3 linked regions of the Pseudorhizobium banfieldiae genome follow. The protein of the gene in region 2 interacts with the protein of the main gene of each other region in a pairwise test. Links are inferred from orthologs where the notes say so. Each region holds a gene or a part of one and is shown on either strand. Other genes may lie near its edges. The genes, in order: grxD, NT26_RS16385 and NT26_RS08510.

Region 1 (5,218 bases), 1.5 Mb from region 2 along the record:
GTAATGATCAACCGCGGGCCGAGCACAACCGGACAAAGGCTCCCCATGAGTAGATTTTCCTTCATCCTCTGGGCGCTGATGCTGCTGGCCTGGTGCGCCATGCGCTATCCGGCAATGCGTCGCGCCAGGCGGCAGAGGACGGCGGTGGATAAACGGACTGCGCTCGATATCACGCTGCTGCTGGCCTGTGGGGTCGGACTCGCGCTCTTGCCGATCCTCTGGCGTCTGGGTGTGCTCTCAGGTGTTGCTGACCGTCAGCAAGGCTTGGTGCCGATTGTCTTGGGCGTGGTCTCCGGGGCGGCATTTCTCTGGCTCTTCAGACGCAGCCACAAGGATCTCGGCAGGAATTGGTCGGTGACACTCGAAGTGAGGGAGGGGCACCAGTTGGTGACCCAGGGGGTCTACGCCCATGTGCGCCATCCGATGTATGCATCATTTCTGTTGTGGGGAACGGCGCAGGCTTTCCTGATTCCAAACTGGATCGCCGGCCTCGCAGGCCTCGCCGCAATACTGGCTCTCTATGCCGTGCGCCAGTCACGTGAGGAGGCGATGATGCGAGAGACTTTCGGCCTAGAATACGACGCCTATTGTGCACGTACCAAGAGACTGGTCCCGGGCGTTTTCTAGGCCTCAGCGTCGGCGCAATGCCGCCTTGACCTCCTTGATGGCGCGCGCATGCAATTCCGGGCTCTTCTCGATGTTGAAGTGGCCGATGCCCTTCACAGCCGCTTCTCCCTGCCGGACATTGATGTTGGCGAGGTCGCCCCTGAACCCCGGTGCAGGAACGACCGGCGCCCACATATTGCCGCCTCCGGTGTAGAAGTTGATCGTCTTGCGGACGTTACTTGGTACGGGGCCTTTGCCTGTAGGGTCGAAGCTGATGATCAATCCGACGGGGATCTTCAGTGGCTGCAACGCGGTTGCGATGGAGAACGTTACGTCAGCGCCAAGAGAATGCCCGATCAGGATGATTGGCCGGGCCCGCTTCGACTTGCGGTAGCGGTCCGCGATTTCTTTCGCAAACCTCGCGGCATTGGGGAGCGATAGAACCTGTGCATCAACTCCTTCCGCAGTCAGTTGCTTTCCCAGTGTATTCAGGCCTGTGGAGAAGATATCAGCCAGTCCACGGAAGAGATAAACCTGACCCGCAGGAGGTGGGGGCCGCTTCTTCGCGGTTGCCTCAGGGGGGAGGGTAGTGGCGGCCAGCAGGACGGATGCCGTGGAAATTAGCGATCGCCTGGATAACATCAGCTGGCGCACTCCGAAATTGTGTCGTTTTCGCGATCATGCCTGATTCACGCCGCAGACAATAGTGCTGCGTCTGGATGTCGCTGTACTTCTGGGGCTGGAATAGTACACCCCTCGCAGGCAACGATTCCCATCGAGATCCACTGCGGAGATTCAGTTGACGAGCATTATAGATGTGGGCGCCCTCGCAAGTCTATTGCAGGACGCGGCGATCCAGGAAATACGTCCTCGATTTCGCAAGCTGGGAGCCGGCGACATCCGGGCGAAGAGCGAACCTACCGATCTCGTAACGGAGGCGGATGAGGCGGCGGAAAGGCATCTCCGCCGTGCCATAGCCTTGCTCGCGCCGGATGCACTGTTCGTGGGGGAGGAATCTGTCGCTGCCGATCCGGCGATTCTTCACGGACTGGCAGACGCCGAGTTGGCGGTTGTCGTCGATCCGATCGATGGCACGTTCAACTTCGCCTCTGGCATTCCCGCCTTCGGTGTGATGGCATCGGTGGTCTGGAAGGGTGAGACAGTGGCGGGGATCATCTACGACCCCATGGGCGACGACTGGGTGATTGCCGAGAAGGGTTCGGGTGCCTACCTGCGGCGTCCTGATGGAGAAGCAACGCGTCTTGCGGCCGCCGATCCTGCGCCTATCGAGACCATGGTGGGGATGGCATCCACCGGCTATTTCTACGGCGAGGTGCGCGAACGCGTGCTCGGGAACCTGGCGAAGGTGCGCTTCGTAGCGAGCTACCGTTGCGCTGCCCACGAGTATCGCACCTTCAGCGGCGGACACGTGCACTTCGCCATGTATAACAGGTTGATGCCCTGGGATCATCTCGCAGGAACACTGATCGCACAGGAAGCGGGCGGACATGTCGCTCGGTTCGACGGTTCCGCTTATCTCCCGCATCATGTCGACGGTGGTCTATTGGTCGCGACCGACGAGGACAGCTGGCAGATGCTGCGCCGGGAGATCCTTGGAGTATAACGGAGGGGTCACGCGCCACTCCGCTACGAATGCCCGCGCGATCAGACGCGCGGGTTCTGGGCCCGGAACAGGCGGCCTTTTTCTGCGATCAGTACGAAGACAAGGCCTACTATGGAGACGGCGAAAAATCCGGCGACCATGGGCAGGGCCGTACCGTCGAATGCCTGACCGATCATTGCCCCAATCATCCCGCCGCCGATCGTGCCCATGAATCCCAGAACGGACGATGCCGTTCCCGCCACATGGCCCAGCGGCTCCATGGCAAGCGAATTGAAGTTCGAGCCGATCCAGCCGAACTGGAACATTGCCAGAGCGAAGAACGCGAGAAAGAGCGGGAAGGGCATGGGCTGCGGCCCGAAGACCTGGACCAGCAGCCAGAGGCAGGTGATGCCGATAAAGCCGAGCAGCGAGGCATGGGAGAGGCCCCGCATGCCGAACCGACCGACCAGCCGGGCGTTGACGAAGGACGAAAAGGCCATGAAGACGGCGACGGCTGCGAAGGCCGCGGAGAACCACACGCCAAGTCCGTATATGCCGACATAGACCTGCTGGGCCGAGTTGATGAAGCCGAAGAGTGCGCCGAAGATGAACATGCTCGCAATCGTGTAGCAGAGGGCGACGCGATTGGTGAGAACGATTCGGAAGCCGTCGAGGACCGACGTGACGGTAAAGGGTCGGACATCCTCCTGATGCAGTGTTTCGGGTAAGCGAATATACATCCACCCCGCCACCGCCAGGGCGACCAACGCCATGAAGACGAAGATCAGGTGCCAGTCGCCAAACAGAAGGATGATCTGTCCCGTGCCGGGCGCGATGACCGGAACGACCATGAAGACCATCATGATCAGCGACATGACCTCGGCCATCGCCCGTCCTCCATAGATATCACGGACGATCGAGATCGTGATCACGCGCATTGCGGCGGAGCCGATGCCCTGGATGAAGCGGAGGGCGAGCAGGCCGGCGAAGGATGGTACGGCGACCACGGCCAGGGACGAGATGACGTATACCGCGAGGCCGAAAAGCATCGGCTTGCGTCGCCCGAAGCGATCCGAAACCGGTCCGTACGCAAGCTGTGCTAGTCCGAAGCCGAACAGATAGGCGGAAACAACGTACTGCCGATGGTTCTCGTTCTCGACCCCGAGCGCGGCGCCGATCTGCTGCAAGCCGGGCAGCATGATGTCGATCGCCAGCGCGTTGAGCGCCATGAGCATGGCCATCAGGCCGATGAATTCGACTCGGCCCATGCCGCCGAGGCGGTCGGTCGGTGAAATGGGTTTAATCGTCACAATGAAAATTCCATATAAAGAGAAAGCGCCGCATGCACGGCGCCTTGGCAATAGATCCAGTATGGGAAATGTGGATGACGCTATGCGGCGCCGCGCGTGGTGATGCCGTTGTCCTGGAGATGGCTCTGCAGTTCACCAGACTGGAACATCTCGCGAACGATGTCACAGCCGCCGACGAACTCGCCCTTGACGTAGAGCTGAGGAATGGTCGGCCAGTTCGAATACTGCTTGATGCCTTCGCGGATTTCCTGGTCCGCCAGCACGTTGACGCCCTTGTAGTCGAGACCGAGGTAATCGAGGATCTGCACGACTTGGCCGGAGAAACCGCATTGCGGGAACTGCGGTGTGCCCTTCATGAAGAGAACGACGTCGTTCGTCTTCACCTCGTTGTCGATGAATTCGTTAATGCCACTCATGTCGATATCCTTAGCTTGCCGGGTTCAAGGCCCGGATCGTCTAGTGCTTAAATAGCACGCATCGGTGCAATTACCAGCACCGGGAACCGATGGATCCGATCAAAACGGTTGATGGATGAGGCGCGCCGATCAGGCCGGCGCTGATGCATTCCTAGGCCGGCGCCGAAGTCTGGAGCGCAAGCGCATGCAGCGTTCCACCCATGTGTCCCTTGAGGGCGTCGTAAACCATCTGGTGCTGCTGAACGCGGGTCTTGCCGCGGAAAGCTTCAGCGACGACTTCCGCCGCGTAATGGTCACCATCGCCCGCCAGATCCCGGATCGTGACCTTGGCTCCGGGGATCCCGGCCTTGATCATGTCTTCGATGTCTCCCGGGTTCATGGGCATGATGTGGTCCTTCTCGTTATCTCATTCCGCTGAGTCGCAGCTTCTCAGCCAGAGTGCCAAAAACGGCAGCGGCGGTCAAAGGATGCGAGTCCTGAGGGTTCAGTTCATGAAGCCAGGGAACCAGCTTTCGTTGGCATTGACCAAGTCAGGAACGCTGACATCCACGAGGTCGTCTACAACCAATCGGTCGCCTCCCGCCATGCCGAGCTTTCGGAACGGAACGCCGGCGCTTTCAGCGCTGGCCTCGACGAAATTGGCGAGGTCGGCCGGGACCGCTAGGACATAGCGGGCCTGATCTTCGCCGAACAGAAGCGCATGCGCGGGCCCACGCTGATCCGCAAGATTGATCCGCATGCCCTTCGTAGCAGCCATCGCCATCTCCGCCAGCGCGAGGAGCAGGCCGCCGTCGGAGATGTCGTGGCAGGCTGATACCTGACCGTTGCGGATGAGGCCACGTACGAGATCGCCGTTGCGACGTTCAGCGTCGAGATCGACCGAAGGAGCGGGACCTTCCGTTGAACCCAGAACGTCACGCAGGTAGATCGACTGCCCGAGATGGCTGCCGTCCGTTCCGATCATGATCAACACGTCGCCGTCTCTCATGTCGCCGATGCGTGCCATTTTCGACCAGTCGGGTAGCAGTCCGACGCCGGCAATGGTGGGGGTCGGGAGGATGGCGATGCCGTTTGTCTCATTGTAGAGCGAAACATTGCCAGACACGATCGGGAAGTCGAGGGCGCGACAGGCTTCGCCAATGCCCTGGATCGCGCCCACGAGTTGTCCCATGATCTCCGGCTTCTCTGGGTTGCCGAAGTTCAGGTTATCGGTTGCGGCAAGCGGTTCTGCACCCGTGGCCGTAATATTGCGCCAGCACTCGGCAACGGCCTGCTTTCCACCT
Region 2 (5,183 bases):
GATGCCGATCGCCAGGAGCTCGACGGGCGAGCGGGTCTCGATCTGCTCGATGACCGCGCGAAGGTGCCGCTCCAGATAGTTGCCCGGATTGACGGAGAGCGTCGAGTCGTCGACGGGCGCGCCATCTGAGATCATCATCAGGATCTTGCGTTGCTCCGGCCGGCCGATCAGGCGATTATGCGCCCACATCAGCGCTTCGCCGTCGATATTCTCCTTGAGCAGGCCCTCGCGCATCATCAGCCCGAGGTTGCGGCGCGAGCGACGCCAGGGTGCATCGGCAGACTTGTAGACGATGTGACGGAGATCATTGAGGCGGCCCGGGTTGGCCGGTTTCCCGCTCGCCAGCCAGCTTTCGCGCGATTGCCCACCCTTCCAGGCCTTGGTGGTGAAGCCGAGGATTTCGACCTTGACGCCGCAACGCTCCAGCGTGCGGGCAAGGATATCGGCGCAGGTGGCGGCGACCGTGATCGGGCGCCCACGCATTGAGCCGGAATTGTCCAGCACCAGAGACACGACCGTGTCCCTGAACTGCGTGTCCCGCTCCTTCTTGAAGGAAAGGGGCTGCATCGGATCGATGACCAGGCGCACCAGTCGGGCAGAGTCGAGATAGCCTTCTTCGAGATCGAAATCCCATGAACGGTTCTGCTGCGCCATCAGGCGGCGCTGCAATCGGTTCGCCAGTCGCCCCACAGCCCCCTGGAGATGCGACAGTTGCTTGTCGAGAAAGGCGCGCAGGCGGTCCAGCTCAGCCTCGTCACACAGCTCCTCAGCAAGGACCTCCTCGTCGAATTCCTGCGTGAAGATGCGATAATCGACCTTCTCGTTGAAGTCGTCGAAGGGGCTGTGCGGCCGCTTGGTCTCGCCAGGCGTCTCCGAATGATCGTCCGCCTCATCCGACATCTCGTCGTCGGACATTTCGGCGCCATCCATCTCGCCTTCGTCCATCTCATCGTCGGCAGCTTCGCTCTGCTCCGCCGGCGCGGCATCAGAACCAGCCTCCTCCTCGACCTCCTCGTTCTCGGTCTCGTTGCTGCGCGGCTGCTCGTCGTCGTTCGGGTTCTCCATCTCCTCGGGCTCGGACTCTTCGTCCCCGAGGTCTTCGGCCACCTGCATCGACGAGAGCATGTGGCGCACGAGCTTCCCGAAGGCTTGCTGATCTTCGATGGCTCCCTTCAGGCTGTCGAGATCGGTACCCGCCTTTTCCTCGATGAACGGGCGCCAGAGTTCGAGGACCTTGCCGGCACTTTCCGGTGCCTTGGTGCCGGCGAGCTTCTCGCGCACCAGCATCGCCATGGCTTCTGCCAGCGGCGCGTCGTCCTGGCGCTCGATCCCGGAAAAATTCGCCTTGGCGTATTTCTCGGCATTCATGGAGTTGAGGTTCGCGGCAACGCCCGTCATGCGCAATGCACCGAGCGATTCGACCCGGGCCTGCTCCACGGCATCGAATACGCTACGGGCATCAGAGCCCTGGGGAGAGAGACTCGCATGCGTGCCGGTATCGTGACAGGCGAGTCGCAGCGCCATGGAGTCACCAAGGCCGCGGGTTACCGCGAGCTCATGCGCCGTCGGACGTTTTGATATCTCCGGCAGGCGTATCCGCTCTCCCGCCATTCCGGGACGCTCATTGGCGAAGCTGACCTCGACCTCCGCGTCTCCAGCGATGGAGCGGACACAACCGGTAATCGCCCGGCGCATCGGCTCAGTGTCCACCGGGCCGCCCGACCTGCTCTTCTGGTTGTCTCCGGGGCCTGCCATTCTGATCCTGCCTCAGGCTCCGAGCACGATGTTCGCCGCGCTCTCCTTCAGCTCGACGCCGAAGGCGCGCTGATACTGCTCCGCGACCAGCGTCCGCTCCAGTTCGTCGCACTTATTGAGGAAGGTGATCCGGAAGGCAAATGCCACGTCACCGAAGATCTCGGCATTCTCAGCCCAGGTGATGACGGTACGCGGGCTCATGACCGTCGAAAGATCGCCGTTCATGAAGGCGGAGCGGGTGAGATCTGCGACGCGCACCATCTTCGAGACCGTCTCACGGCCCTCGGCCGTCTTGCCGAAGCTCTTCACCTTGGCGGCAACGATGTCGACTTCCTTGTCGTGCGGCAGGTAGTTCAGCGTCGTGACGATAGACCAGCGGTCCATCTGCGCCTGGTTGATCTGCTGCGTGCCGTGATAGAGGCCGGTCGTGTCGCCAAGGCCGACCGTATTGGCGGTCGCAAACAGGCGGAAGGCCGGATGCGGGCGAATGACCCGGCTCTGGTCGAGAAGCGTCAGGCGGCCCGAGGATTCCAGAACGCGCTGGATTACGAACATCACGTCCGGGCGACCCGCATCATATTCGTCGAAGACGAGCGCGACATTGTGCTGGTACGCCCAGGGCAGGATGCCGTCCTTGAACTCGGTGACCTGCTTGCCATCCTTGAGGACGATCGCGTCCTTGCCGACGAGGTCGATACGGCTGACATGGCTGTCGAGGTTGACGCGCACGCACGGCCAGTTGAGGCGCGCTGCGACCTGCTCGATATGCGTGGACTTGCCGGTACCGTGATAGCCGGAGACCATGACGCGCCGATTGTGCGCGAAACCGGCGAGGATGGCGAGCGTCGTGTCACGATCGAAGAGGTAGTCGGGGTCTAGGTCGGGAACATAGGGGTCGCCGCTGCTATAGGCCGGCACCCTGATGTCGGTGTCGATGCCGAAGACCTCCCGGACGGAGACTGACGTGTCGGGAAGGTTCGAAATATCCAGATCGATCTTGCTCATTATCTCTCCAAGGCGCGAGCCACCGCCCGGCCGCCATATCCTCTGCCATTCGTCGTATCGCTTAGCAGAAACCGGCTTGCTTCAACAACTGATATGCTTGGATTACGGCGCGAAAACGTTCCTCGGAACCCCGGTCGCCGCCATTGGCGTCCGGGTGGTGCTTCTTGACCAGTTGCTTGTAGCGGCTCTTGATCTCGTCCGATGTGGCGCTTGCTGTGAGATCCAGCGTATCGAAGGCCTTGGCCTCCAGCGTCTTCAGCTTGCGTGCCTGCGGACGGGGCCGCGAGCCCTGTCCCTGGGACACGAAGCCGAAGGGATCCTTGATCCTGTTGTGTGAGGCGGCGGAGCCGGAACGCATGGTGGAGTGAAGCGGCGCGGTCTTCGATGCCTTGTTCACCCCCATCGTCCAGGTCGGCCGGTGACCGGTTATCGCTTCCTTCTGGTAGCGGGCGATCTCGCTGTCGGAGAGACCCGAGAAGTAGTTGTAGCCCTTGTTGTAGTCCTTCACATGCTCGAAGCAGAAGAGAAAGAACTGCCCCTCGGCATTGCGCCCGACCGGCGCCCGGTGAACGCCGGGCTTGTCGCATCCATCCCACTGGCACACCGGCGCCTCCACGGCAGTTTCCTGCTGCGGCTTCCGGCGCGTGCGAATGCGATCGAAGTATTTGGAATCGAGTTTCATACGGGCTCATTATGGGGTTCGGGCAGAGGCGCTACAAGAATTGACAAAGCGGTTTCTTGCTGGTTTCTGGGTAGCCCCCTTTCCCTGTCCTGGAGGCGATATGTCCATCAAAGCCCAGATCGAATCACTCCTCCAGGAGGGACTGCATCCGGAGCAGATCGAGGTGATCAACGAAAGCCATCAGCATGCCGGCCATCAGCCGGGTTTCGACGGCGCCGGAGAAACGCACGTGCGGGTCAGGATCGTCGCCATGCAGTTCGGCGGCATGAGCCGGCTGCAGCGCCACCGGGCCGTCAACGACCTCTTGAAGCCCGTGCTGGATGCGGGACTGCACGCCCTGGCGATCGAGGCCGCGGCACCGGGAGAGCCCCGACGGTGGTAAGCCTCATTCGGCGGGAAGGTTCACCTCCGCCGGTCGGATCCTCAAGCGGGTAATCCGGTTTTTCTCGCGCTTCATGATGATGAAGCGCTTGCCATAGAAGGTGAAGGCCTGCCGCTCCCGCGGGATCAGCTTCGATTCGTGGATCACCAGGCCCGCGATCGTGGTCGCCTCGTCGTCGGGCAGGTTCCAGTCGAGCGCCCGGTTCAGGTCGCGGATCGGGACCGATCCGTCGACGATGATAGAGCCGTCGGCCTCCTGCCGCACGCCTTCAATCTCCAGGTCGTGCTCATCGGAAATGTCCCCGACGATTTCCTCGAGGATATCCTCGAGCGTGACGATGCCCTGCACTTCTCCATACTCGTCCACGACAACGGCAAAGTGGACCTTGCGGCGAAGAAACGCGTTGAGCTGGTCCTTCAGCGTCGTGCTGTCCGGGACGAACCACGGCTTCTGGGCAATCTTGACGATGTCAAGGTTCTCCGGCTCGACATTCGGCTCTGCCAACGCCCGCAGGAGATCTTTGGCATGGACGACGCCGATAATGTTCTCCGTCGAGTTCCGCCAGACAGGCATGCGGGTAAACGGGCTCTCCAGAACCGTCCTGACCGCTACCTCAGGCGGATCGTCGGCATTGACGGCCCTCATGACGGTGCGATGTTTCATGACGTCGGAGACTTCGAGCTCCTCCAGGTCAAGAAGGCCGCCGACACGGTCGCGATCCGCCTTCTTGAAGCCGCCCTCGCGGTGAAGATGGTCGAGCGCACTCCGAAGCTCCTCATGGGCGGAGAGCATGGACCCTTCGCTCGAGAGGTTGATCCCCACCAGGGAGAGCAGCCCGCGGACGAGGGCGTTAACCCCGCTTGAGAGGGGACCGACCACGACCACGAAGAGACGCACCACCGGCGCCACCACCATCGCGAAGCGGTCTGGCGAGGAGATTGCCCAGCTCTTGGGAAGCACTTCCGAGAAGATCACCAGCAGGACCGTCATCAGAAGCGTGGCGAACGCCACACCCGAATCTCCGAACAGGCCGAGGAAGAGACTGGTGGCGAGCGACGACGCCAGGATGTTCACCAGGTTGTTTCCGATCAGAAGTGCGCCAATCAGGCGGTCGCGACGCCTGATCAGGGATGCGACCACGCCGGCCCGTTGATCGCCGTTGGCCTCGAGCGTGTGCATTCGCGCCGGAGAGGCTGCCGTAAGCGCCGTCTCGGAACCGGAGAAGAAAGCGGAGGCGCCGATCAGAACGAGGATCGAGACGACCGTTAGCCAGTATTCCGAGAGCACGGAGACAAAGGTTTCCATCATCAGGATCGCATGTCCTCCAGGAAGCTGGCGACCTCCGATGGCGGCACGTCA
Region 3 (5,251 bases), 1.6 Mb from region 2 along the record:
AGCGCCGCGTAGATGCCGAGCGCCCAGAAAGTCAGGCCTCCGATGGCACCCTGTATGAGCGCGATGATCAGGTTGCCGCGAACGGTCGCGCGGACCACAGAGGCAAACTTTGCGGCGAATCGCTGCGTATGGCCCTCACTGAGCGGTGACGACCGCCGAAGCACTGCGATCAGCCACCGCCCATCACGAAACAGGAAGAAGAGCAGATAGAGCATCACGCCGAAGACAATGAAGAACTGCAAAGTATTCTGACCGATGCTCAGGGCCCTGCCGGCGAAGAACCGGCCACCCTCCATGAAGACCGACGCAACTCGGTCTCTAATCTCATCGAAACCCATCAATTCGAGGCTTTCGATCGGCTCTCTCACGAATTCCGGGAGGGAGTTCTGCAATTGCTGAAGGATGCGTCTGATATCGATTTGGCCGGTGTCTATCTGCTGATAGAGGTTGTTTCCTTCCCTCACCAGCGAACTCAGGATCACCATCCCCGGTATAATGACAAGGCAGACGCAGATGGTGACGGACAGCACTGCCGCCAGGTTCCGGCGCTCACCCACCCAGGCCTCCAGCCTGGCATGCACGGGAAAGAAGATGATCGCCAGGACGACGGCCCAGAAGATGGCAGAATAGAACGGCAAGATGACCGCGACGAATGCGATCGTCACCAGGACCAGCAGGACGTAGAAACTAAAGCGCTGGACGGACATCACGGTACCTTTCGTCGATGAGAAGCCACGGACGGTGGCGGCTCGCTAAAGCCGTACCGCCACTCGGCGCTCCAGTGCGGCCAATGCGTCATATATCAGCACCGCCAATGCCCCCACGATCAACCCACCCTGCACCACGAAGGCGAGGTTGTTGGACTGAAGCCCGGCGATAATCACTTCACCCAGGGTCTTGGCCGCCACGGTCGATCCTATCGTGGCCGTCGCAAGGCTGATCACGACGGACAAGCGGATACCGGCGAGAATGATCGGCAAGGCGAGCGGCAGTTCGACCCTCAGCAGACGCTGCCAATCGGTCATTCCCGTACCGCGGGCCGCTTCCATGACCGGCTGAGGCAGTGTCGTCAGCCCGGTCAGAGTATTCTCGAAGATCGGCAGCAGGCCATAGAGGAAGAGTGCGATCAAGGTCGGCTTCTCGCCGAACCCGAAGATCGGTACGGCGAGAGCGAGGACGGCGACGGGGGGAAATGTCTGGCCGATGTTGACCAGGCTTCGCGACAATGGAAGGAATTCGCGTCCCACTGGCCGGCTCACCAGGATCGCCAGACCGATCGCGACAATCGCAGCCGCAGTGATCGCGATCGCAACCGTCAGAAGGTGTTGGGTGGTTAGCAGTAACAGGCTGCCCTGATTGTAGATGGCCGGCGCGTTTCGCTGCACGAGCGGCTTGAGAAGAGGTTCGAAGCTCTGCGGCGCCAGAAGAAACGCAACCAGCAATCCGAACAGGACAAGACGGAGAGTGCGTGGCAGCCATTTCTTCATCCCGTACCGCCCGCGCGCCTCAGGAGCGCTTCCAGGGTGACTCGACCCGCCGGGCTGCCGTCACCCGCCACCACCGGCAGGGCCTCCCGACGCGACCATAGAAGTTCTGCGAGCGCATCCTTCTGGCTTGTCCGCATCGGCATGGCGGGGCCCTCGGCCTCTCCCGCCTCGACCGCATCCTCGAGCGTGGCGAGCGCCAGCAGGCGATAGGGACGCTCTGCCGTACCGATCAGCGCCTCGACGAATGGCGTGGCCGGCCGCCGCACAAGTTCGTTCGGGCGTCCGTACTGAAGAAGCCGGCCACCATCCATCACCGCAATCTTGTCAGCGAGCCGAAAGGCTTCCTCCATGTCGTGTGTGACCAGGATGATGGTGGTGGAGAAATGCTGTTGGATGGTCAGCAGATCGTCCTGAGCCTTCGCCCGGATAATCGGGTCGAGCGCACCGAAGGGTTCGTCCATGAGCAATATGTTTGGCTCGGCCGCAAGTGCCCGCGCAACGCCGACGCGCTGCTGCTCGCCACCTGAAAGCTGGTGCGGGTAGCGAGGCCCGAAGATCTCGGGGTCAAGCTGAAAGAGCGACAGGAGCTCCGTCGCCTTTGCATCGATCCGTGCAGCATCCCACCCCAGCAACCTAGGCACCGTGGCGATGTTCTCGAAGACCGTCCGGTGCGGGAAGAGCCCGTGCCCCTGGATGGCATAGCCGATGCGGCGGCGGAGTTCGTGGCCGGGGATCGACCGGTTGTCCTCGCCGTCGATCCGGATCGAACCTGCATCCCGCTCCACCAGCCGGTTGATCATCCGCAACAGTGTGGTCTTTCCCGATCCGGAGGTGCCGACGATCACCGATATGGTATGCGGCGCCACCACCATGGAGACGTCGTCCACCACCGGCCTTCCGTCATAGAGCTTTGTGACGGACTCTATTTCGATCATCAGGTCCTTCCTCCCTGTGTGCGTGACGCAGTCATTTCGCTCAAAGCATCGAAGACGACCGCCGAGGCAAAGGCGAGCATCACTGTCGGCAAGGCTCCCAGCAGAACGAGGTCCGTAGCCGTCTGCCCAAGCCCCTGGAAGACGAAGGTTCCCAGACCTCCTCCTCCGATCAGGGCAGCCACCGTCGCAAGTCCGATGTTCTGGACGAGGACGATCCTGACGGCAGTCAGGATCACGGGCAGAGCCAGCGGGAGGTCTATCCGGAAGAGCCGCTGGGCCGACGTCATGCCGAGGCCCCTCGCCGCCTCCCGCGTGACCCTCGGCACTCCATCAAGTCCCGCCACTGTGTTGGCGACCACCGGAAGGAGCGAGTAAAGGAAGAGTGCGACGAAGGCCGGAGCCGCACCGATGCCGCGAATGCCGACCGCCGACGCTCCAGGAACATTGGCTGCAATCCAGCCCAGTGGACCGATGAGAATGCCGAAAAGCGCAATGGAAGGGATGGTCTGGATCAGGTTCAGCGTGTTGAGCATGGCGGATCTGACGGCAGGCGTTCTCTCGCAGAAAACACCCACCGGAAGCCCCACGACGGTCGCGGCAGCAAGGGAGCCCAGCGCCAGCAGAAGATGCCGCGTCATTTCGGTCCAGAAGACGTCGGCACGAGCGGCGTATTCCTTCATGATCGAGAGATCATTCCAGACACCGGACAACAGGACGACCATCAGCGTTGCCGCTGTCGCGACGAGGTAGAGGAGCCGCACCACGGGGCGCGGACTCGAGCGCGCTATGGCATCGATCGCAAGGAGAGCGAGCGCGAGGAACAGGATCCAGAACCCCGAGGCAGGGGAAATGCGGGCATAGCTGTTACCGTCCGGCTCCAGGAACTGCCCCGCAAGGCCGATGCCGAGGAAGATCGCTACGATGGCCATGACAGCCATAGGGAGGCGCATCGACGTCCGGGTGACCAGGAGGCCGGATAGAGCAGCGAGAGTCGCCAGGGCAAGAATCGCCCCGGCCGCCCATGCGGGCAAAGCAGACAAAAGGCCGACTGCCTCGCCCTGCACGATTCTGTTCGCCCTGACTGTCGCAAATGGGGAAGCGATGCCCAGGGCGACGAGTAACGCGATCGCAATGCCGAGCTTGTCGATCCGTGTGGTCACTCGCCAGTCCTGTCGGCTCGCCCGGTCATGGCCGCATGTTGGCATCGCTGCGAGAAGCAGACAACTATTTCAGGAAGCCGTTGCTCGTCAGGAAGTCCTCGGCGACAGCCTTGGCCGGTTCGCCGCCCACCTGCACGCGTCCGTTCAGATCCTGAAGCGTCACGAGGTCGAGCTTCTCGAAAACCGGCTGAAGAAGAGTTTCGATCTCCGGATGCTCCTGCAGCACCGATTCTCGCACGATTGGGGCCGGCTGATAGACGGGCTGCACACCCTTGTCGTCATCCAGCACCACGAGACCTGATGGCGCGATGCCCCCGTCGGTCCCGTAGACCATCGCCGCATTGGCGCCATTGGTCTGGTTGGCGGCTGCCGCGATCGTCGCTGCGGTGTCACCGCCGGAGAGCGTGATCAGTTGCTCCGGCTGCAGCGTGAACCCGTAAGTCGACTGGAAAGCCGGCAAGGCTGCGGCGGAGTTCACGAATTCCGACGAAGCGGCGAGCTTGACCTCTCCCCCACCGGCGACATAGGCACCGAAGTCGGACAAGGTCTTGAGGTTGTTTTCTTCCGCGAGATCCTTGCGTACGGCGATTGCCCAGGTGTTGTTCGCGGGCGACGGCGTCAACCAGACAATCTTGTTGGCATCGTAGTCAAGCTGCTTTGCGAGGGTATAAGCCTGGTCCGCATTCTTCCAGGCTGGATCCTCCGCCTTTTCGAAAAAGAATGCGGCGTTGCCGGTATATTCCGGGTAGATGTCTATCTCTCCAGCAGTGATCGCGGAGCGCACGACCGGTGTCGCCCCCAACTGAATCCGATCGGTGGTTGGGATACCATTGGCGTCCAGCACCTTCAGGATGATGTTTCCAAGAACGCCTCCTTCAGTGTCGATCTTGGATGACACGACGACCTGCGCAAACGCCGTTTCTGTTGCCAAGGCCAGCGCAAGTGCGAGTCCGGCCGTCCTGATAATCGAATGCATCAATAAACCCTCCGTCCTGAAATCATCGTGATGGGGTTCTCAAGTACCCCGTCCAGCCTCGCCGAAAAATAGATATGGGGCCCTCGCGCGCCGTGGCGAGTATCTCGTCATCAATTTTGCAGCGAAGGCGGAAAGTCCTCTCGGAGGCTGCATTGGTTTCCCGCTTCTTACGAGACAGCCGTCTCCTCCACCCTTACGTTGACATATTTCGCGCGGCCGGCGAGCCAGCCGTTCACTGCGGCGCCCAGGCCGAGCGCGGCAAAGAGCACGGACGTGGCCGCGAAGCTACCTGTCCAACCGCGAATGAAGCCGACGATAAGTGGACCGATTGATGCTAGGAGATATCCGACACATTGGGCCATGCCCGACAGATGGGACGCAATCAGCGGATCAGGAGAGCGCAGCACGATATTGGTCATGGCGGCGGCAATCAGTCCACCCTGCCCGATACCTTGCAGTACCGCCCATAGCCAGACCATCGACAGCGGCGCAAACAGGAGACCAAGAAGCGCGCCAACCGAAATGACGCAGAGCGCCGCGTTGACGACCCGCTGGTCCTTTCCCCGCACTGCGATGTGCGGCACGACCAAGCATGCTGCGGCCTGCACCATGACCGAGACCGAAACAATGCCACCGGCCGCGATCCCGTCCAGTCCCCTTTCGCGCAAGATCGGGACCAGCCACCCGAAGACG

What was found.
Region 1: the proteins of NT26_RS16385 (region 2) and grxD interact in binary tests that used the Escherichia coli proteins (3 or more experiments, as listed by UniProt). The link is inferred for Pseudorhizobium banfieldiae from one-to-one orthologs.
Region 3: the proteins of NT26_RS16385 (region 2) and NT26_RS08510 interact in binary tests that used the Escherichia coli proteins (3 or more experiments, as listed by UniProt). The link is inferred for Pseudorhizobium banfieldiae from one-to-one orthologs.

Annotation. Positions count from the first base shown.
Region 1 is NZ_FO082820.1:1,822,617-1,827,834, reverse strand. The notes cover bases 2,268-5,218. They hold grxD (Grx4 family monothiol glutaredoxin), read right to left. Parts: upstream 3,936-5,218; coding sequence 3,600-3,935; downstream 2,268-3,599. Other genes in these bases: purL (phosphoribosylformylglycinamidine synthase subunit PurL), read right to left, coding at 4,420-5,218; NT26_RS09025 (BolA family protein), read right to left, coding at 4,087-4,320; NT26_RS09035 (multidrug effflux MFS transporter), read right to left, coding at 2,272-3,477. Also shown: NT26_RS09055 (hypothetical protein), read left to right, coding at 1-53; NT26_RS09050 (protein-S-isoprenylcysteine O-methyltransferase), read left to right, coding at 46-627; NT26_RS09045 (thioesterase domain-containing protein), read right to left, coding at 631-1,248; NT26_RS09040 (inositol monophosphatase family protein), read left to right, coding at 1,406-2,230. UniProt on the Escherichia coli protein: Monothiol glutaredoxin involved in the biogenesis of iron-sulfur clusters.
Region 2 is NZ_FO082820.1:3,358,533-3,363,715, forward strand. Bases 2,268-5,183 are described here. They hold NT26_RS16385 (BolA family protein), read left to right. Parts: upstream 2,268-3,542; coding sequence 3,543-3,824; downstream 3,825-5,183. Other genes in these bases: cobS (cobaltochelatase subunit CobS), read right to left, coding at 2,268-2,760; NT26_RS16380 (J domain-containing protein), read right to left, coding at 2,822-3,442; NT26_RS16390 (HlyC/CorC family transporter), read right to left, coding at 3,828-5,132; aroB (3-dehydroquinate synthase), read right to left, coding at 5,132-5,183. Also shown: cobaltochelatase subunit CobT, read right to left, coding at 1-1,755; more of cobS, read right to left, coding at 1,768-2,267. UniProt on the Escherichia coli protein: Transcriptional regulator that plays an important role in general stress response. Has many effects on cell morphology, cell growth and cell division. Acts by regulating the transcription of many genes, including dacA (PBP-5), dacC (PBP-6), ampC and mreB.
Region 3 is NZ_FO082820.1:1,713,327-1,718,577, reverse strand. The notes cover bases 1,525-4,508. They hold NT26_RS08510 (ABC transporter permease), read right to left. Parts: upstream 3,628-4,508; coding sequence 2,422-3,627; downstream 1,525-2,421. Other genes in these bases: osmF (glycine betaine ABC transporter substrate-binding protein OsmF), read right to left, coding at 3,647-4,508; NT26_RS08515 (ABC transporter ATP-binding protein), read right to left, coding at 1,525-2,422. In the rest of the region: NT26_RS08525 (AI-2E family transporter), read right to left, coding at 1-707; NT26_RS08520 (ABC transporter permease), read right to left, coding at 753-1,487; more of NT26_RS08515, read right to left, coding at 1,484-1,524; more of osmF, read right to left, coding at 4,509-4,558; NT26_RS08500 (CynX/NimT family MFS transporter), read right to left, coding at 4,726-5,251.